DNA from 4 places in the Microbacterium sp. BDGP8 genome. Region 4 is predicted to be linked to each of the others. Evidence: predicted binding sites of a transcription regulator. Region 4 holds the regulator's gene; each other region holds the start of a gene.
The links. The regulator HrcA, encoded in region 4, represses chaperone genes, less so after heat shock. The targets are predictions, from matches to a motif close to TTNGCACTCGNNNNNNNCGAGTGCNAA.
Positions count from the first base shown of each region.

Region 1: the regulator HrcA is predicted to act here: its motif matches at 4,008-4,034, upstream of P6897_RS03425 (Hsp20/alpha crystallin family protein).
Region 2: the regulator HrcA is predicted to act here: its motif matches at 1,384-1,410, upstream of groL (chaperonin GroEL).
Region 3: the regulator HrcA is predicted to act here: its motif matches at 917-943, upstream of groES (co-chaperone GroES).

Region 1 is NZ_CP120712.1:722,986-728,326, forward strand. It holds gene P6897_RS03410 (FAD-binding protein) at 120-1,373, shown strand; gene P6897_RS03415 (FUSC family protein) at 1,387-2,457, opposite strand; gene P6897_RS03420 (L-serine ammonia-lyase) at 2,547-3,956, shown strand; gene P6897_RS03425 (Hsp20/alpha crystallin family protein) at 4,107-4,532, shown strand; gene P6897_RS03430 (HNH endonuclease signature motif containing protein) at 4,671-5,341, opposite strand, start outside.
Region 2 is NZ_CP120712.1:2,164,194-2,169,534, forward strand. It holds gene groL (chaperonin GroEL) at 1-1,346, opposite strand, end outside; gene P6897_RS10420 (cold-shock protein) at 1,522-1,725, opposite strand; gene P6897_RS10425 (LytR C-terminal domain-containing protein) at 1,850-2,431, opposite strand; gene P6897_RS10430 (DUF3263 domain-containing protein) at 2,461-2,703, opposite strand; gene P6897_RS10435 (DUF2332 domain-containing protein) at 2,713-3,708, opposite strand; gene msrB (peptide-methionine (R)-S-oxide reductase MsrB) at 3,775-4,182, shown strand; gene P6897_RS10445 (nitroreductase family protein) at 4,179-4,715, shown strand; gene P6897_RS10450 (helix-turn-helix transcriptional regulator) at 4,723-4,992, opposite strand; gene P6897_RS10455 (helix-turn-helix transcriptional regulator) at 5,049-5,341, shown strand, end outside.
Region 3 is NZ_CP120712.1:2,788,721-2,794,061, reverse strand. It holds gene P6897_RS13485 (class I SAM-dependent methyltransferase) at 1-875, opposite strand, end outside; gene groES (co-chaperone GroES) at 1,018-1,314, shown strand; gene rarD (EamA family transporter RarD) at 1,437-2,378, shown strand; gene P6897_RS13470 (ABC transporter substrate-binding protein) at 2,552-3,910, shown strand; gene P6897_RS13465 (hypothetical protein) at 4,216-5,196, opposite strand; gene P6897_RS13460 (ABC transporter ATP-binding protein) at 5,311-5,341, opposite strand, start outside.
Region 4 is NZ_CP120712.1:1,712,712-1,718,052, reverse strand. It holds gene P6897_RS08345 (PhoH family protein) at 1-1,027, opposite strand, end outside; gene P6897_RS08340 (HIT domain-containing protein) at 1,074-1,421, opposite strand; gene P6897_RS08335 (16S rRNA (uracil(1498)-N(3))-methyltransferase) at 1,465-2,193, opposite strand; gene dnaJ (molecular chaperone DnaJ) at 2,198-3,319, opposite strand; gene hrcA (heat-inducible transcriptional repressor HrcA) at 3,359-4,396, opposite strand; gene hemW (radical SAM family heme chaperone HemW) at 4,476-5,341, opposite strand, start outside.

The DNA of each region.
Region 1 (5,341 bases), 990 kb from region 4:
TGTTGAGACAGTGAACGAGAAGCCTCCGCTCTGCGGGGGCTTCTTTGTTTTCCTGGCTGCTCCCGCCGACTTTGTTGCGTCGCTATACATTCTCGGCGGGTATCGCGTAGCGTGGGTTCGTGACCGAACGGAACTGGGCCGGAACGCACACCTTCGCCGCCGAAGCCGTGCTGACACCGACGACGATCGCCGAGGCGCAGCGGTTCGTCGCCTCACACGACCGCATCCGGACGCTGGGAACGCGGCATTCCTTCAACGATCTGGCCGATACTCCCGGCACCCTTCTCGACCTGACGGCGATCGCGCCCGACATCGAGGTCGACGACACGGCCCGCACGGTGACAGTGGGGGCCGGCACGCGCTACGCCGTGGTCGCGCGACACCTCGCCGATCACGGCTGGGCGCTGCACAACATGGGGTCGCTGCCCCACATCTCCGTCGGAGGTGCGACGGCGACGTCGACGCACGGCTCGGGGGATCGCAACGGATCCCTCGCCACCGCCGTGCGAGCGCTTGAGTTCATCGGCCCGGGCGGCGAGCTCCGCACGGTCTCCGCGGGCGACGCCGACTTCGCCGGCAGTGTGGTCCACCTCGGCGCCCTCGGGCCGGTCGTCCGGCTGACGCTCGCGATCGAGCCGACGTATCAGGTGAGGCAGGACACCTACGCCGGCCTGACGTGGGATGACCTCTTCGAGCGATTCGACGGGGTGACGGCAGCCGGTTACAGCGTCAGTGTCTTCACACGCTGGAACACGCCCGACGTCGGCGAGGTATGGGTCAAGGAGCGCCTCGACGACACCGCGGCTCCCGACATGCCGGAACGAGTGCTGAGCGCACGCCGGGTGACGGCGAAGGCGGACTCGCCGGCGGCCGACGGGGTCGACAACACGACCGAGCAGGGCGGCGTCCCGGGCGACTGGTGCGAGCGTCTGCCTCATTTCCGCATCGATGCGACGCCGTCCAACGGCGACGAGATCCAGACGGAGTACTGGGTCGACCGGGCTGTCGCCGTCGACGCCATCGCCGCCGTCCGCTCGATCGCCGACCGGGTAGAGCCCGCCCTCCTCGTCACGGAGCTGCGCACCGTCGCCGCCGATGACCTCTGGCTCTCTCCCGGGTTCGGACGTGACAGCGTGTGCATCCATTTCACCTGGAAGAACGAGCCGGATGCCGTGCGCACGGCCATCTCGCACGTGGAGCGGGCGCTCGCCCCCTTCGATCCGCGCCCGCACTGGGGCAAGGTCTTCTCGATGCCCATCAGCGGATCGCTGCCGCACCTGGATGACTTCCGGGAGCTCGTGGCGCGCGTCGACCCGACGGGGAAGTTCTCGGGCCCCTACCTCGAGCGGGTACTGGGCATCCCCGCGCGCTGAGGAGCCCCGCGGCTCAGGTGAAGGGTCGCGAGGCGTCGATGATGCGGCTGAGGTCGACGGCGGTCCGCGTCCACGGTGAGATGCGCCCGTCGTTGCGGGCGGGAACCGTCTCGACGACGCGGGCGAGCGCCTTCTCGGCATCCTCGACCGTGGTCGCGGCGGTGGGGTCGCCCAGAGGGCGAGCCACGGCTCGGGCGGTCGCACGGACAGCCTCGGCGAGTGCGGCACGCGGGGGCGCGGCATCCGGTGTGAGGGGCAGCCCGTCGATGCCGTCGGCCAGCTCGATCGTCTGGCGGACGGTGTTCTCGAGGGCGCGCAATCGGCGGTTGTTCTCCGTCTCGATGCCCCGTCGGCGACGGGCGAGCGGATGCGCTTTGCGGCTGCGTGCGGCCTCGCGGACGTCGGTCGACACGGCGTCGAGGATCTCCTCGAGATAGCGCTGACCGGCCTCGTCGGCCGGTTCGCCGTCGGCGATCGAGGTCGCGAGCATCTCGAGCCGGTCCGATACGGCGTCGCGCAGCTGCGACAGGCGTGTGGAGGCGCGGCGGAGGTAGAGGGGCGGAATGATGGCGAGATTGACGGCGACGCCGATGACGACGCCGAACGCCATCGTGACGAGGTACGACACCGAGAAGCCGCCCGCGTCGTTCGCCCCGAGCAGCAGTACGAACAGGGCGGCGATGGCGATCCAGTCTCGGCCGGTGCCGAGCGCCCGGATGCCTCCGACGGCGACGCCGACGCCGACGACGATCGCCACACCCACGATGCGGGGGCTGGGGCCCGACACGAACCACAGGCCCACCAGGCCGATCGCGATGCCGATCGCCAGGCCGCCGACCGCTTGCAGGCCGGCCTTGGCCGAGTCGGCGATCGTCGGATACATGCTCACGAGCACGCCGAGCGGAGCGTAGTAGGAGTACTCGTCGTGCGCGAAGGGTACGTACGGCGCGAGATACCAGGCGATCGCAGCGGCGAGGGCCGCCTTGCCGGCGAGCAGCAGACGAGAGAGCGCGAAGGCCTCTCCGCCCGCGGTCCGCGCCGCGGCTTTCAGCGAGACAAGGCGGGGATGGGGTACGGCGGTCATCAATCGCCACGATAGGCGTACAGCGCGCCCGACAGCAGCCCCTTGACGCCGCCGGGCCCGTACGGCAGATGCTGGCGTAGCCTGGGCGAGTGAGCGCTTACGTCTCGGCGTTCGAGCTGTTCTCCATCGGTGTAGGACCCTCGAGCTCCCACACGGTCGGCCCGTTGCGTGCTGCCCGTGCTTTCGTCGTCAGGCTGGAGGCCGCGGGGCGGCTTCCCGAGGTCGCACGGGTCGGTTGCGTGCTGTACGGGTCGCTCGGAGCGACCGGGATCGGGCACGGCACGCCCGACGCCGTGGTCGCAGGGCTACAGGGTCATGCGCCCGAGACCGTCGATCCCGACGTGGTTCGCGGCGCGTGGACCGAATGGGTCGACGGGTCGCCCCTGGTGCTCGCGGGGTGGCACGCGGTGCCGTTCTCGCGGAGCGACGTGACCTTCGAACCGCGGACGCGGCTTCCGGAGCATCCCAACGCGATGACCCTGAGCGCGTGGGACGCCGCGGGCGATCTCGTCGCGTCGGAAACGTATCTCTCGGTCGGGGGCGGCTTCATCCGACGCGCAGGCGAAGCCGCCGAGGCGGGCGGACGGCGCGGAGGTTCGGGCGCTGTCGCCTGGCCGTACCGCTTCAGCACCGCGGCGGAGCTGCTCGAGCTGTGCGAGCGCGAGCAGATGAGCATCGCCGGCCTCGCGCGCCGCAACGAGGAGGCACTCCGGCCGGAGGCCGAGGTCGCTGCCGGGCTCGACGCGATCTGGGATGCCATGGCGGGGTGCGTCGAGGCGGGGCTTCGAGCCGACGGCACCTTGCCGGGGATGCTGCGCGTGCGGCGCCGGGCGGGGGCGATGCGGGCGCAGCTCGAACAGGCGGAGGCGGCCGGCGGGCGTGAGCTGCCGGGGGAGTGGCTCGGTGCTTTCGCGCTCGCCGTCAACGAGGAGAACGCGTCGGGTGGACGCGTGGTCACCGCACCCACCAACGGTGCCGCAGGAATCCTTCCGGCGGTGGCTATGTACTGGTGGCGGTTCGCGGCGGAGTCGCGGCTCGCGTCGGAGGATCTGGATCGGCGCCGCGGCGTCAGGCGGTTCCTGTTGACCGCGACAGCTCTGGGGTCGCTGTTCAAGGCGAACGCGTCCATCTCGGGTGCGGAGGGCGGCTGCCAGGCCGAGGTCGGATCTGCGTGCGCAATGGCTGCGGGAGGCCTGACGGCCGTCATGGGCGGCAACAGCGCGCAGATCGAGAATGCGGCGGAGATCGCGATGGAGCACCACCTCGGGCTCACGTGCGACCCGGTCGGTGGCCTCGTGCAGATCCCGTGCATCGAGCGCAACGCGATCGCGGCGTCGACGGCGGTCACCGTGGCGCGACTCGCGTTGCGGGGTGACGGGCAGCATTACGTGTCGCTGGATGCCGTCGTCGAGACGATGCGCCAGACCGGGATCGACATGTCGCACAAGTACAAGGAGACGAGCGAGGGCGGTCTCGCGGTGAACGTCGTCGAGTGCTGAGAGGCCCTTCCGCGCCCCATCTTCGGGGCGCTGTTCGCCGTGCGAGAACCCTTGGCACTCGATGGGGGAGAGTGCTAATCTGGATGCAGTTGAGCCCATATGGCTCAACTTTCAGATCTCAACACGAAGCATCAGAGAAGGGAAAGATCGATGGCTACTTATGACCCGTTCCGCGACCTCGACCGCATCGCCTCGAGCCTCTTCGACACGCGCCGTGGCCCCCGTCGCATGCCGATGGACCTCTACCGTGACGGCGACCACTACGTGATGACCGCCGACCTGCCGGGCATCGACCCGGGCTCGGTCGACATCGACGTCGACGGCCAGCTGCTGACCATCCGCGCCGAGCGCACGCTCGCGAGCGGTGACGGAGTGAAGTGGATCACGCGCGAGCGTGAAGCCGCGAGCTTCCTGCGTCAGCTGAACCTCGGCCAGGGCGTCGACACGGAAGGCATCGCCGCGACCTACAACAACGGCGTCCTGACTGTGACCATCCCGGTCAGCGAGAAGGCCAAGCCGCGCAAGGTCGAGGTCACGACCGACGCAGCCGCGCCGGTGGTGCCGATCGAGAACTGATCGCGCAGATCCGCGTTCGCACGACGGGCGGCCGCAGCTCTTTCGGGGGCGGCGGCCGCCCTTTCGCGTATATCCCCCAGCGCCCGCGACCGATTCGAAGGCGCGCGATGCGCGCGCCCGACTGCGTGGCTGCAGCACTCAGAAGGGTGGCGGTTCGTCCGGCGGTGGTCCGCCGCGTGTCGCATCCGGTGGCGGGTCCGTGGTGGCGATGGTGAAGCAGACGGCCGGTATGGGTACGTCTTCGCGGTAGACCCGGCCGAGGGGTGAGGTCCATTCCAGGACCCCGCCGCCGATCTGCCTGACCTCCCACTTCGTGAATTGCTTCATCGAGTGGTGTCGTTGGCAGAGGTGGGCGAGGTTGAAGATGTGGGTGTGCCCGCCGAGGGCGTGATCGATCGTGTGGTCGATCTCGCAGCGGATCGCGGCTCTGCGGCATCCGGGGAACCGGCAGTGCTGGTCGCGCGCCATCAGGAGCTTCTTCATCGAAGCCGTGGGCCGGTAGGTGTCGATCTCGACCGGGGTGCGGGTGACGGGGGCGATGAAGAGCCGGTCCCACTCGCTGACCTGCCCGGCGAGCTCGCGTGCCGTGTCGGCATCGATCAGCGCAGCGCCCACGGCTTCGGCGGGGTTCTCGTCACGCCCCATCAACGTCTCGGCGGTGACCGCGACCTGAACGCGCGCTCGGATCGCCCCGAGCCCACCAGCCCGGTCGGCCCCGTAGGTCGGGTCGACCACGGGCGCCCCACCGAGCACCAGGTCACCGAGGATGTCGGCGCGCAGCTGATCCATCGTCCTCGTGTCGGCGGGCT
Region 2 (5,341 bases), 450 kb from region 4:
AGCGGAGCCTCGATCGCGACCTTGACGATGTTCGCACCGGTCGCCTCGTCGCCCGAGAGCTCGAGACCGCTGAACGCGTTCTTGCCGGCCTGAATGAGCGCGACACCACCACCGGCGACGACACCCTCTTCCACAGCTGCCTTGGCGTTGCGGACGGCGTCCTCGATGCGGTGCTTGCGCTCCTTGAGCTCGACCTCGGTCGCAGCTCCGGCCTTGATGACGGCGACGCCACCGGCGAGCTTCGCGAGGCGCTCCTGGAGCTTCTCGCGGTCGTAGTCACTGTCGGTGTTGTCGATCTCGCGACGGATCTGGGTCACGCGGCCCTCGAGCTGAGCCGAGTCACCGGCACCCTCGACGATCGTGGTCTCGTCCTTCGTGATGATGACCTTGCGCGCACGGCCGAGCAGGTCGACGGTGGCGTTCTCGAGCTTGAGGCCCACCTCTTCGGTGATGACCTGGCCGCCGGTGAGGATCGCGATGTCCTGCAGCTGAGCCTTGCGACGGTCGCCGAAGCCGGGAGCCTTGACGGCAGCCGACTTGAAGATGCCGCGGATCTTGTTGAGGACCAGCGTCGCGAGAGCCTCGCCCTCGACGTCCTCGGCGATGATGAGGAGCTCCTTGCCCTCCTGGATCACCTTGTCGACGATGGGCAGAAGGTCCTTGATGTTCGAGATCTTCTGGTTCGCGATGAGGATGTACGGGTCCTCGAAGACGGCCTCCTGGCGCTCCGGGTCCGTGACGAAGTAGGGGTTGATGTAACCCTTGTCGAAGCGCATGCCCTCGGTGAGCTCGAGCTCGGTGCCGAAGGTGTTCGACTCCTCGACGGTGACGACGCCCTCCTTGCCGACCTTGTCGATGGCCTCGGCGATCAGCTCGCCGATCGAGGCGTCAGCAGCCGAGATCGAAGCGGTGGCAGCGATCTGCTCCTTCGACTCGACCTCCTTGGCGTCAGCGAGGAGCTGGTCGGTGATGGCCTTGACGGCCTTCTCGATGCCCTTCTTGAGCGAGATGGGGTCGGCGCCGGCTGCGACGTTGCGCAGGCCTTCGCGGACGAGCGCCTGAGCGAGGACGGTCGCGGTGGTCGTTCCGTCACCGGCGACGTCGTCGGTCTTCTTGGCGACCTCCTTGACGAGCTCCGCACCGATCTTCTCGTACGGGTCGTCGAGCTCGATCTCCTTGGCGATCGAGACGCCATCGTTCGTGATGGTGGGGGCGCCCCACTTCTTTTCGAGCACGACGTTGCGACCGCGCGGGCCGAGCGTCACCTTGACGGCGTCGGCCAGCGTGTTCAGGCCGCGCTCGAGGCCGCGGCGGGCCTCCTCGTCGAAAGCGATGATCTTTGCCATGTGTGTGTCGTCCCTCCCGGACGGTGGAGAACAGTCTTTAGCACTCGATGAACGTGAGTGCTAAAGCCATTCTGGCACTCGCCCATGGGGAGTGCAAGCCGCGTGGCCGGTGACGCGACCCGGGGAAACGACGGAGCGCACCGCGATGGCGGTGCGCTCCGTGGAGTGTTGCGATTCAGGCGACGACGCGCACCGATTCCGCTTGCGGACCCTTCTGCCCCGTCCCCACGGTGAACTCGACCGCCTGCCCCTCTTCGAGCACGCGGAAGCCGCTCATCTCGATGTTGGAGTAGTGGACGAAGACGTCCTGCCCTTCGTTCACGGTGATGAAGCCGAAACCCTTCTCGGCGTTGAACCACTTGACGGTGCCCTGTGTCATGCGAATCTCCTGATGCTGTGCGACAGCGTCATCGTATGCAGGGCGTTCCGCCGGATCCGGCGCTTCCGGTCACTGTTGACACGGCCGCATCGAGAATTTCACGAGCGTGAAACACGCCCGGTCGTCAGCCCTCGCCGCCACCGCCCGCGCGGTCCTCGCCGACGACCACGGTGAGCTGCTTGCTGGGCTCCCCGTCCGCGCCGTCCGGGCCTGCATAGGCCTCGCTCATCTCCACGTCCGCTCCGCCGATCACTTGGGCGAGGCCCCGCGCGGCACCCTCGTCCTCCGCATGGACGTAGAAGATCGTGGTCGTCGCGAAGTCATGAGTGCTGGCGTCACCCGCGTCGACGACATCCGAGTTCCATCCGGCACCGACGACGGTGTCGCGGAGGGCGGTCGCCAGTCCGCGCTCCGACGTCGCGTTGAGGATCAGGACGGGATACGAGGTGTCGACGACCGGATCGGCCTCGACGGGAGCCTCGACCACGGACGTCGCCGTGGGCGCCGCCGGGAACAGCCCGATGCGACCGGTGACGATCATCGTGCCGAGGACGCCCGCCGCCACCAGGACGAGGACCGCGACGGCAGCCCAGACCAGGAGCACGCCGGCACGCAGCCGGGGGTTCTCGGCCCGGTGGGCGCCGACGCGGGTGGTGTCGGCGGGCAGCTCGTCGAAGCGGTCTTTCGGGTATGTCGTTGTCGGCACGGAGGAATGCTATCTGCCGAAGCTTCGCGTCACATGGCCGCGCGGTCGGCGCGCGAGCGCTCGGCCGCCGCACGCATGCGCCGCAGGCGGTGCACGAGCAGGGGGTCGTGCGACACCGCGTCGACCGACTCGATGATCCGCCCGAGCAGCTGGTAGTACCGCGCAGGGCTCAGCGAGAGCTCTTCGCGAACGGCCTCTTCTTTCGCGCCGCTGTGAGCACCCCAACGCGCCTCGAAATCGAGGATCGAGCGGTCGCGTTCGGAAAGTGCCACGTCTCCACGCTACGACCGCGCGCGCTCGGAGCCGGGACGCCACTCCCACCATCGCCCGAGCGGGTCGGCCGCAGCGTCGATCTCCCCGTCGAGGGCGACCGCGAAGCCGTCGCGCCAGCCGGAGGGAGCACCGCCTGCCCAGCCGTCATGGGTGGCGGGCTCGTCGATCGTCAGCCAGCGCCCCAGTCCGCGCGCACGCGTGACCACGCCCGCGCGTCGTTCCCGCGGGATGTGCACGAGCACCCCGGGCGTGGTGATCACGAGCGTCGCGTCGGCCGGGGCGAGCGCTGCCACGTCCGGAAGAAGGTCGTACGCGTCGCCGGCGAACAGAAGGGGCGGGTCGGATGCCGCGACAGCCGCCGCCGCTCGGATGCGCTCCGCCCGCCCGCTCTCGCCCGGCCACACCAGGCGCGTCAGCCAGTCGACGTCGCGGGGATCGCGCACGTCCAACGGGGCGAGATCGATGCCGGCGCGCCAGACGATCTCGGGATGCCGCACGCGCGGCATCCGCACCCCCCTCACCTCGCTCGGCAGCTCGACCACGGCTGCCCCCGCGGGCGGGTCGAGGCGCGTCTCGCGGTCGTCACCCCGGTACCGATACGAGTAGCGGTCGGGATACAGGCACAACCCGGCACTCGCTCCGATCTCGAGCAGCGCGATAGGCCCCGAGACGCGCGACAGCGTCGGAAGAAGCGCCGCGCAGCGGAGCGGCTCGTTCGTCTGCACCGAGCGGACGAGGGTCTCCGAGACGACGGCGTCGGCATGATCGAGCACCCACGATGCCCACGACGACGAATCCACGTCGCCGGAACCGAGCAGGCGGCAGACCGCGAACACGAGCGGCGGCTGGCGCCGGTTCGCGGGAAGCCGCGACAGCACCTGCTGCAGGTCGCGGTCTTCGACGACGCGCCGCGCCCATGCCGCGTAGAGATCCGATCGCCCGGGTGCCTCGTAGACGGCGAAGCGTCGGTAGCGCTCGATCACGGCGGCGAACTCGTCGGACATGAAGCCATTCTCAGGGAACATCGACCCGCAACGTCGAGTTGAATAGGACGAGGCGAAGGAGCAGACATGACCTATTCCGTGAACAAGACCGACGAGCAGTGGCGCGAGGAGCTCACCCCTGAGCAGTACGCGGTGCTGCGGCAGGCCGGCACCGAGCGCGCGTGGACCGGGGAGCTGCTCGACGAGAGCCGCGCGGGCCTGTACACCTGCGCCGCCTGCGGCGCCGAGCTGTTCCAGAGCGGAACGAAGTTCGACTCGCACTGCGGTTGGCCGAGCTTCTACGAGTCGGTGCGCCCCGAGGCCGTCGAGCTGATCGAGGACCGCTCGCACGGCATGGTGCGCACGGAAGTGCGCTGCGCGAACTGCGGTTCGCACCTGGGGCACGTCTTCCCCGACGGTTTCGGCACGCCCACTGGAGACCGCTACTGCATGAACTCGCTGTCGCTGTCGTTCACTCCCGAGCAGGAGAAGTGACCGGAGCCTTCGAGGCCGCCGGCGCACGCCGGTCGTGGTCGAAGGTCACCGACGAAGCACCCTCGCACGAGGAGCTCGTGCGACTGGTCTCGGCCGCGGGGCGGGTCGCCGACCACTCGTCGTTGCGTCCGTGGCGGCTCATCGAGATCCGAGGCGACGGGCGGACGCGGCTGGGCCGTGCGCTGAACAAGGCCGAGGGCAAACGCGGTGTCTCGACGAAGCCGATGCGCGCCCCGCTGCTCATCGCGGTCGTCGCCAGCTACAGCAAGAAGAGCAAGGTCCCGCGGTGGGAGCAGGAGGCCGTGGCATCGGGCGTCGCTCACATGCTGAGCCTGCTTCTCGACGAGGCCGGGTGGGGCGTGTTCTGGCGCACGGGCGGCGCGACGCGATCCAAGGCGGTCGCGAAGGCGCACAAGCTCGGCAAGCGCGAAGAGCTACTCGGCTGGCTCTATGTCGGCGGTAAGCCCGCAGACCGCGACTCCGGGCGCCGCAAGTCGATCGACGGCGAGTCGTTTCTGAGCCCGATGCCCTGAATCGCCCTCAGGTCGGAGGCTGCGAGCGGGATCGGAGCCTGCGGGCCGACAGACGACGCTCGTCGAGGAGGTCGGCGATGTCGACGTCGAGCGCTGCCGAGATCCGCGCCAGCTCCTCGATCGACATCGCCGATGGCTGCCGAACGTGCAAGCGGCGGGCGAGCGTTCGCATCGGGATCCCGCTCGCCTCTGCCAGCCATTCCTGCGTCAACCGCTCATCCGCGAGAACCGCGCGGATGGACCGAGCCACTCGAGCGCTTAGCAAGCCGTCTGCCATATGGCAACACTATTGACGCCCTTGCCACATGGCAATAGTTCAGCCAAACTTGGCACGTGCCCACAGGAAGAACACCGGAACCCGGCTCGCTCAGCCGTCATGTCGCGAATCTGCTCGCCGCTGAGATCGCTCGTCGCGGACTGCGTCAGACCGATGTCGCCGCCCAGGCCGGCATGTCGGCCTCGCAGCTGTCGCGCGTCCTCGCCGCGAAGAAGGTCTTCACGATCGATCAGCTCGACGCGGTGTGCCGCGCCGTCGGCATCCCCATCGGGCAGGTCGTCGTCATGCCCGGCCGGCGGCGGTGGCCCGGCAGCGGAGCCGTCGACATCGCCGTGTCCAAGGCGCCGCA
Region 3 (5,341 bases), 1.1 Mb from region 4:
CCGATCAGCCGAGCGCGGATGACGGCGCCGTCTGGCTCGTGCAGGTAGGCGCCCAGATCGCGCGGATCGACGTCCGAAGCATCATCGGCGGCGGTGAGCTCGGCGGCACGATCGCCGCGGATCACGAGGGCGGACCGCCGGACGCCCGGGCGAGCGAGAGCGCCCGACCAGAGGACGAGCTCGATCGTCGAGCCGTCCGCGCTGATCCACTGCGCCTCGCCGTCGGTGGGAAGGTCGTCGCGGTCGAACGCAGGGCCGAGCTTGATGCCCGTCGGCATCCGACCTGCGAGGTCGAAGGCCCACTCGAGCGACGGCGTGTAGTCGGATGCCGCGATGCGCCGCGTCTCGCTGTGGCCCGAGGTGCGGCGAGCGGGGTCGAGCCAGACGGCATCGACGCCGTCGAGATCGGTCTCCTCCGCCCGCCCGTGGCGCACGCGAGCGGCTGCACCGAACGGGGCGAGGTTGTAGGCGGCCAGGGCGGCCGTGATCTCGTCTGCGTCGACGGCCAGGACCTCGAGTCCGATGCCGGCGAACCCCAGGGCGTCGCCGCCGATGCCGCAGCCGAGGTCGGCGACGCGGGCGATGCCGGCATCGCGGAACCTGCCGGCGTGGCGGGCGGCGACAACGAGACGCGTAGCCTGCTCGAGGCCGGCCCGGGTGAACAGCATCCGATCGGCGAACGGACCGAACTTCGCCCGCGCGCGCTCGCGCAGCCGGGCTTGCCCGACGACGGCCGACACGAGGTCGGGGGAAAGGCCCTCGCGTCGCAGCCGCGACACGGCCGACGCGGCATCCGCCGTAGACGAGATCCGGAGGGCGTCGACCAGACGGAGTCCCTCGGGGGTCAGCAACGCGGAGAGCTCGGCGTGATCCACCACGACAGCCTACGCGGGGCGGTGCGGCCGGTTCAGGGGTGTTGGCACTCGCGTTGCGTGAGTGCCAACGTCCCCCTAGACTCGGAGTTGGCACTCTCAGGGTGAGATTGCCAACAAGTCTTGTCGAAGAAAGAGGTAGACCGTGTCGGTTTCCATCAAGCCGCTCGAGGACCGCATCGTCATCAAGCAGGTCGAGGCCGAGCAGACCACTGCGAGTGGTCTGGTCATCCCCGACACCGCCAAGGAGAAGCCCCAGGAGGGCGAGGTCGTGGCGGTCGGCCCCGGCCGCATCGATGACAACGGCAACCGTGTTCCGCTCGACGTCGCCGTCGGCGACCGCGTGATCTACAGCAAGTACGGCGGAACCGAGGTCAAGTTCGGCGCTGACGAGTTCCTCGTGCTCTCGGCCCGCGACGTCCTCGCCGTCGTCGTCCGCTGACGCAGAGCTCTTCCACGAAGGCCCGGGTGCATCGCATCCGGGCCTTCGTCATGGCAGGCGTGCGGCGGCGGATGGCAGTCCGTCGTGACCTCGCCGTGTCATGACCGTCCTATGCTTGGCTCGTGACACCCCTCGATCCCGCCCGTGAACGCTCGCTCGGCGGGATCTACGCTTTCTCGGCCTACGTGCTCTGGGGCTTCATGCCCCTCTACTTCCTCACGCTCGCCCCGATGGGGCCGTTCGAGGTCGTGTCGTGGCGCATCCTGTTCTCGCTGGTGTTCTGCGCGATCCTCCTCACGGTGCTCCGGGCCTGGGGCAAGCTGATCGCGATCCTGCGCACGCCGCGCCTGGTGCTGTGGACCATCGTGGCGGGGCTGCTCATCTACGTGAACTGGCAGGTCTTCCTCATCAGCACCCTCACGGGGCACGTGATCGAGGGGAGCCTCGGGTACTTCATCAACCCGATCGTCACGGTGCTCCTCGGCGTCCTCGTCCTGAAGGAGCGGCTGCGAGTGGCCCAGTGGGTCGCGATCGGCATCGCCGCCGTCGCGGTCGGCGTCATCGTCATCGGCTACGGGGCCTTCCCGTGGATCGCCCTGACCCTCGCCGCGAGCTTCGGCACCTACGGACTGGTCAAGAAGCAGATCGGGCCCTCGGTCGACGCCGTGAGCGGCCTGACCCTCGAGTCGCTCTGGCTGGCGCCCGTCGCGATCGTGCAGGCGATCATCGTTGCGGTCACCGGCGGGCTCGTTTTCGGCTCGGTCAGCCCCGGCCACACCGCGCTGGTGACCCTCGCCGGGATCGTCACCGCCGTGCCCCTGCTGTTCTTCGCCGCCGGCGCCCGTCGCAGCAGCCTCACGGTGATTGGCCTGCTGCAGTTCGTCGCGCCGATCCTTCAGTTCATCACGGGGGCCTGGATCCTCGGCGAGCCGATGCCTCTCGAGCGCTGGATCGGCTTCGGGCTCGTCTGGCTCGCCCTCGTCGTGCTCAGCGTCGACTCGCTGCGCGCCGCTCGTCGTCCGAAACGCGTCGACGAGGCATCCGACGTCGCCCCCGTCGTCTGACGTGGCACCGGTCCCACCCGCGTCATCGCGCGGGACGCCGCGGGCCGGAAGTAACGATCAGGTCGCGTAACAGACCGTTAACACATCGCAACATCCCTGATGCAGCGGCACCACTAGGTTTGACCCAACCTCGCGGGGCTTCGGTGCCGCGTTCCCACTCATCAAGGAGCACAATGGGCGTTCTCACCCGTTCCCGCACCGCGAAGGTCCTCGGCGGTATCGCCGTGATCGGCGCGAGTGCCCTCGTCCTCGCAGGCTGTGCCGGAGGCAGCGAACCGGCTGCATCGGGTGACGCCGAAGGGAACTCCTCGGCCGATTTCCCCATCGACTGCGAAGCGGCCGAGCCCGCGTCGTACACCCCCGAGTACACCTCGACCTCCACCGGTCCCGGCACCGACCTCACCTACACGATCGGCACGGCTCTGCCCGTGACCGGCAACCTCGCCTTCCTCGGCCCGCCCGAGATCTCGGCGACCGAGTTCGCCGCATCGGAGATCAACGCCGCGGGCAAGGGCATCACGATCGACCTCAAGCAGGGCGACTCGGGTGACACCGACAACAAGGCGTACGAGACGGAGATCCCGCGACTGCTGGGCGAAGGCGCCACGGCGATCATCGGCGCGGCGTCCTCGGGCACGTCGCTGCAGTTCATCGACCAGGTCATCGCCGCCAACGCCATCCAGTTCTCGCCGGCGAACACCTCGGCCGCCTTCACCGGCTACGAGGACAAGGGGCTCTACTGGCGCACCGCTCCCTCGGACGTCCTGCAGGGCGAGGTGCTCGGCAACCTGATCGGCGCCGACGGCAACGAGACGCTCGGCATGATCGTCCTCAACGACGCCTACGGCACCGGCCTCGCGTGCTTCACCAAGGCCGCCTTCGAGGCTGCCGGCGGCGAGGTCGTCGCGACCTCGCTCTACAACACCGGTGACACGAACTTCTCGGCCCAGGTCGAGGACGTGCTCGCAGCCGGCCCGGACGCGATCGCCCTGATCACGTTCGAAGAGGTCAAGACGATCATCCCCGAGCTGATCGGTGCCGAGGTGGCCCCCGAGCAGCTGTACCTCGTCGACGGGAACCTGGCGAACTTCGGCGACGACTTCGAAGCCGGCACCATGGCCGGCGCGAAGGGCACCTACCCCGCCGTCGACCCCGCGTCGATCGCAACCTTCCGCGACAACCTGCAGGCGTTCTGGACCGGTGCCGGCAACGCCGAGCTGCAGGACTTCACCTACGGGCCGGAGTCGTATGACGCCGTCGTGCTGCTGGCCCTCGCGGCGCTGCAGGCCGGATCGACGGCCGGCCCCGACGTCGCCGCGAACCTGCAGGCGGTCTCCGGCGGCTCGGGCGAAGGCACGAAGTGCACGACCTTCGCGGAGTGCGCCGACCTGATCATCGCCGGTGAGGCCGCGGACTACGACGGTGTCTCGGGCCCGATCACCTTCAACGAGGTGGGCGACCCGACGGAGGCATCCATCGGCGTCTTCGAGTACGGCGACGACAACAACTACGAGTTCGTCCGCGTCGGCTGATCCCCGCGCACGAGGGCCCCGGTCTCCTGGCCGGGGCCCTTCGTCGTGCGCGCCGTGGGGCGGGCTCGGGGTGTGGGTTGGCAGTTGGTGCCCGCTCCTGGCGCCAGTGTGGGCGCGAGCTGCCAGGTGAGCGCTGGGTGGGCTCGCGCTCGCGCGTGGGTTGGCAGTTGGTGCCCGCTCCTGGCGCGTGTGTGGGCGCGAGCTGCCAGGTGAGCCCTGGGTGGGCTCGCGCTCGCGCGTGGGTTGGCAGTTGGTGCCCACTCCTGGCGCGTGTGTGGGCGTGAGCTGCCAGGTGAAGCGCGGGGTCAGTTCGGGGGAGACCACCCGCGGCGCCGAAGGGCACCGCGCACGAGCGCCACCGCCGCGGAGCCGGTGGGGCGGATGTGCGCGGACGTGAGCCTCACGACCTCGAAGCCGAGAGCGACGTAGGCGGTGTGCTTCTCGATGTCGCGCGCCCACTGGCTCCGCGATGTGCGATGGTGGTCGCCCTCGACCTCGGCGATGACGCGGTACTCGGGCCAGACGGCATCCGCGATCCCCGCCAGCCGCCCCGAGCCATCGCGGATCTCCCGGTCGAGCAGCGGCTCGGGCAGCCCCGCCCCGACGACGGCGAGCCGGAAGTCGGTCTCCAGCGGAGACATCGCCCCCTCGCGGACCAGGCTCAACGCTTTGACGAGCTTCGCGGAACCGACGCGCCTCCCGGAGGCGACCACCTCGGCGAGCTCATCCACCGTGCACAGCCGCGCCTCGGGGCGGCGCCGGCCACGATCGCCGCGCGGCACCCGCACGAGCGCGTCGCCGATCCGCACCAGCTCGCGGACGCCGGCGTCCCGCCCGAGCATTGCCCACGTCGACGCCGGTGACGACAGCCGCAGGCCCCCGAGAGTCCTCACCTCGACGTGCGTCGGCGCGAGCTGACGTCCGCGGATGCCGCGCCGCCGCGGCGCGCGTTCCGGCGCGACGACCCCGACCTCGAGCTCACCGGAGGGCAGAGCACCCGTTCCCCACAGCACCGCGGCTGTGCGCCCGCAGTAGAAGGCGTGTCCGCTCATGATCTGGGCATACGCCCGCGCGCGGTCGAGCACCCGCTGCCGCGCAGCGTGATCCTCGGCGAGCGGGCCGGTCGCCGCGGCCTCCCCGGCTCCCGCTCTCCGGCGCACCCCGCGGAACGGGATGTCGAGATCCAGGGCACGCAGACGCTTGAGCGATACGCCCGCGGCCGACGCATCGGCGCACGAGAACGCTTCGCCGAGGGCGTCAGGCAGAGGTTCCGGGAGTCGCGGCATCCCCCCGATTCTCCCGGTGTAGTCCGCCCCGCGGGGCTCAACGCCCACGCCTTGTGCGTCGCCCGCGCGCATCTCTCGCGGGGGAGGAATCGCCCCCAATCAGGCGAGGCGGGCTCAGGTCCCCAGCGTGCCGAGGTACAGGCCG
Region 4 (5,341 bases):
CTCGTTTCGGGAGTCGGTCGCGCGGACCGACGGGCCGTGTCGCGGTGCGCCGCTCGGCCCGGTTGGCGAACTCGCTGGCCTCGTCGCGCTCACGACGCGCGGCCAGCCGCTGCTCGTCGTACTCGCTGTACGCGTCGACGATCCGGCCGACGAGAGTGTGCCGCACGACGTCCTCGCTGGTGAGGGTGGCGAAATGAATGTCGTCGATGCTCTTCAGAACGCGTGTCACGGTGCGCAGGCCGGACGTCCCCTGGGGAAGGTCGACCTGTGTGATGTCGCCGGTGACGACCATGCGCGTACCGAATCCGAGACGCGTGAGGAACATCTTCATCTGCTCGGGCGTGGTGTTCTGCGCCTCGTCGAGCACGACGAACGAATCGTTCAGGGTGCGTCCGCGCATGTACGCCAGCGGCGCGACCTCGATCGTGCCGGTGGCCATGAGCTTGGGGACGAGCTCGGGGTCGAGCATCTCGTTGAGAGCGTCGTACAGCGGCCGGAGGTACGGGTCGATCTTGTCGGTGAGGGTGCCGGGCAGGAAGCCGAGGCGCTCTCCCGCTTCCACGGCGGGGCGCGTCAGGATGATGCGATTGACTTCCTTGCGATGCAAGGCCTGCACCGCCTTCGCCATCGCGAGGTAGGTCTTGCCGGTTCCCGCGGGGCCGATGCCGAAGACGATCGTGTTCTCGTCGATCGCGTCGACGTAGGCCTTCTGCCCAAGCGTCTTCGGCCGGATCACCTTGCCGCGCGAGGAGAGGATCGCCTCCCCCAGCACCTCGGACGGGCGCGGGCCTTCATCGCCCTTTCGCCGCTGCAGGATGCGACTGGACGTCGACACGTCGCTCGGATCGAGGCCTTGCCCGGCCCGTGCCATGGCGATCAGCTCGTCGACGAGCGACTTCGCGGCGGCGACGTCATCGTTCGAGCCCGTCAGGGTGATTTCGTTGCCGCGGACGAGGACGTCGACGTCGGGGTGCTCCCGCTCGACGACGCGCAGGAGGCGGTCTTGGGGCCCGAGCAGCTGGACCATGGCGACACCGTCGGCGAGGATCGTCGCGACGGCGGGTTCGGAAGCATCAGCCACCGAGGCTCCCTTCGGAGAGGCCACCGGCGAGGACGTGCGCGTGAACGTGGAACACGGTCTGTCCTGCGCCGGGGCCGGTGTTGAAGATCAAACGGAAGTCGCCGTCCGAATGCTCGGCAGCGACGGAGTTCGCGAGCCCGACGAGCTCGCTGAGGAGAGCGGGGTCGCCCGCGGCGAGCTCAACCACGGTGCGGTAGCGCTCGGTCTTGGGGATCACGAGGACATGCACCGGAGCCTGCGGAGCGATGTCGCGGATCGCGAACGCATTCTCGGTCTCCGCGATGATCTCGGAGGGGATCTCGCCGCGGAGGATGCGCGTGAAGACAGACGGTTCGCTCATACGTTCAGTCTATCGACGGGGTGCGGTGGCGGGACGGGCGGCGTTACCAGCGACCGAGGGCGACGTTGACGACGCCGAGCGCAGCGGGGCCGGCCGTCGACGTCCGCAGGACCGTGTCCCCCAGACGCACGGCGACCGCGCCGGCCGCGACGAGCGCGTCCAGCTCCTCGGCTGCGATCCCGCCCTCGGGACCGACCACGAGCGACACGTCGCCCTCGCCCAGTTCGACCTCGCTCAGTCGCCGCGTCGCCGTCGGCTCGAGCACCAGCACTCGCTCGGAGCCGCATCGCGCCGCGAGCTCCGTCGTCGACACGGGCGCGTCGACGGCGGGCAGCCACGCGCGATGCGCCTGCTTCGCCGCTTCGCGCGCGATGGTCGCCCACCGCTGCACACCGCGCTCGACCTTCGGTCCGCTCCACCGCGAGACGCTTCGCGCAGCCTGCCAGGGCACGATCGCATCGACGCCGAGCTCGGTGCAGGCCTGCACCGCGAGCTCGTCGCGATCGCCCTTCGCGAGCGCTTGGATCAGCGTCACGCGCCGTGCGGGCGCGGAATGCTCGACTCGCGAGAGCGCCTCGATGCGGACGAGCTTCGGATCGGCTGCGGTGACGGTGCCCTCGAGCCACGCCCCCGCGCCGTCGCCCACCGTCACCGTCTCACCGACACGCACGCGACGGACGCCGGCCGCGTGATGAGCCTCGGCGCCGGTGAGGTCGACGAACTCGCCCGGCCGAGTGATGAGCGGCGGGTCGACGAGGAAGTGCAGGGCCATGCGCTCAGCTGTTCCGGAACCGATCGCGGAGCTTGGCGAAAAGGCCCTGGTGGAACTCCGCGAGCTGTGGTGCGGGCGACTTCGTGCGCTTCTTCAGCTCCTCGATGAGGGCCCGCTCCTTGGCATCCAGACGCGTCGGGGTGACGACGTGAACGCCGACACGCAGGTCGCCGCGCGTCGAGCCGCGAAGCGGCGTGATGCCGCGACCCTTGACGGTGAGGACGTCGCCGGACTGGACGCCGGGGCGCAGCTCGAGCTCGACCGGACCGTCGAGCGACTCGATCGTGGTGCTGGTGCCGAGGACGGCGTCGGGCATCGACACCTCGAGCGTGGCGAGCAGATCGTCGCCCTCGCGGCTGAACACGTCGTGCGGAGCGACCGTGACCTCGAGGTACAGATCGCCGTTGGGGCCGCCGGCGGGACCGACCTCGCCGGATCCGGGGAGCTGCAGGCGCAACCCGGTCTCGACACCTGCGGGGATGTCGAGCGAGACGGTGCGGCGAGCCCGGACGCGTCCCTGCCCCTGGCAGGTCGTGCACGGGTACGGGATCGTCGTGCCGTAACCCTGGCAGACGTTGCAGGGCTGCGACGTCACGACGTTGCCCAGCAGGCTGCGGACGGTGCGCTGCACGTTGCCCGCGCCGTGGCAGACGTCGCAGGTGACCGGCTGCGTTCCCGGCTGGCAGCACGAGCCCTGGCAGGTGTCGCAGAGCACCGCGGTGTCGACCTCGATGTCGCGATGCACGCCGAAGACGACGTCGCCGAGCTCGAGGGTGACCCGGACGAGCGCATCCTGTCCGCGTTCGCGCCGGGAGCGCGGACGCCCGGCGCGACCGCCGCCTCCGGCGCCGCCGCCGAAGAAGGTCTCGAAGATGTCGCTGAATCCGCCGAAGCCCGCGGCGCCGCCGAAGCCGCCGGCGGAGTCACCGCCCATGTCGTAGCGCTGACGCTGCTCCGGATCGCTGAGGACGTCGTAAGCATGCGTGACGAGCTTGAATCGCTCGGACGCATCCTCTCCCGGGTTGACGTCGGGGTGCAGTTCTCGTGCCAGGCGTCGGTACGCCTTCTTGATCTCGTCGGGCGACGCGTCGCGCGCAACGCCCAGGACCTCGTAGTGGTCAGCCACGGATCGCCTTTCCGCCCGTTCGGGCGTGGGTGGGGTGGGTCAGCGGGACTTCTCGTCTTCGTCGAGAAGCCGGCTGAGGTAGTGCGCGACGGCGCGGACCGTCGCGAGGTTCGTCGGGTAGTCCATGCGCGTCGGTCCCATGAGGCCGACGCGTGCATGCGAGCCCGGGACGTCGTAGTCGCTCGTGACGACCGAAGCTTCGGAGAGCCCGTACGCCTCGTTCTCGCGGCCGATTCGCGCTGCGACGCCGCGGTCGTCGGCGACCATCTCGCCCATGAGCCGAAGCAGCGTCACCTGCTCCTCGATGGCTTCGAGCAGCGGATAGATACTGCCGCGGAAATCCGCCTCTCGCCGCGCGAGCGTGGCGGTGCCGGCCATGACTAGGCGGTCCTGCCGGAACGTCTCGAGCTCTTCGACCAGGATGCGGGCGATCTCGCGCACCGCATCGCCGATCGGGTCGCCGACCGACTCGCTCTCCGCGAGCGCCGACACCGCGGTGACGGCGTCTCGCACGGCGACGCCGGTGACAGCGGCGCGCAGCGTCGCCTTGGCTACGGCGAATTGCGCTTCGTCGAGGAGGGTGCGTACCACGCCCACCCGCTGGGAGACACGGCCGGTGTCGGTGACGACGATGACGACGAGTCGTCCGCCGCCGAGGTCGACCAATTCGAGGTGCGAGACCTGCGCGCGCGCGAAGGAGGGGTACTGCACCATTGCGACCTGGCCCGTCAGCTGGGTGAGCGCACGAACCGTCCGCACGAGCAGGTCGTCGAGGTCGGTAGGGCCGTCGAGGAAGGTCGTGATGGCCGAGCGCTGGGCGGCGCTCAGGGGGCGAAGGCCTGCCAGATGGTCGACGAAGACGCGGTAGCCCTTATCAGTCGGCACGCGTCCGGATGACGTGTGGGGCGCGGCGATGAGCTCCTCGTCCTCGAGGAGCGCCATGTCGTTGCGGATCGTGGCAGCCGAGACGCCGAAGGCGTGGCGCTCGACGATCGACTTGCTTCCCACGGGCTCGCGGGTGTCGACATAGTCCTGCACGATCGCCCGCAGCACCTGCAGTCCGCGCTCTGAGACCATGTCCGTCACCTCCTGTTTGGCACTCGATGTCTGCGAGTGCCAATTCTACCGCGTGGGCGAGGCGGGTCGCCGCCCGGGATCACTCGGTGAGCGCCCGTACGACCGCATCGGCCATGAGGCGTCCGCGGCGAGTCAGGACGACCCGACCGCGGACGGCGTCGGCGCCTTCGATGAGCCCGTCGGCGATGAGCGATGCGACGGCACGGCGCGAGTCGTTCGCGAGCTCATCGACGGCGAGCCCATCCACGATGCGTGATCGCAGCAGGACGGACTCGAGCCGTCGGGCCTCGGCATCCGGGCGCTCGCGGCCTGCGGCGGGAGACTCGCCCGCGGAGAGCCGCTGAGCATATGCCGCCGGGTGTTTCACGTTCCACCAGCGGAGGCCCGCGATGTGACTGTGCGCGCCCGGCCCGTAACCCCACCAGTCGGTTCCGCGCCAGTAGGCGAGATTGTGGCGCGAGCGCTGGTCGGTCGACCGGGCCCAGTTCGAGACCTCGTACCAGGAGAAGCCGGCGGCGGCGAGACGGTCATCGGCCAGTTCGTACATGTCGGCCTGGAGATCGTCGTCGGGCGCGGCCACCTCACCGCGGCGGATCTGACGCTCGAGACGGGTGCCCTCCTCGATGATCAGCGCATAGGCGGACACATGGTCGGGTTCGAGCGCCACCGCGGTGTCGACCGAGCGCCGCCAGTCGTCGAGGCTCTCCCCCGGCGCTCCGTAGATCAGGTCGACCGAGACGTCGAGTCCAGCCCCGCGCGCGGCAGCCACGGCGGTGGCGACGCTGGCGGGATCGTGCGTTCGGTCGAGCGCTGCGAGCACGTGCGGAACCGCGGACTGCATGCCGATCGACAGGCGCGTCACGCCCGCCGCCGCCAGCTCGTCGGCGACCCGAGGGTTCATCGTGTCGGGGTTCGCCTCGACGGTGACCTCCGCGCCGGCGGCGA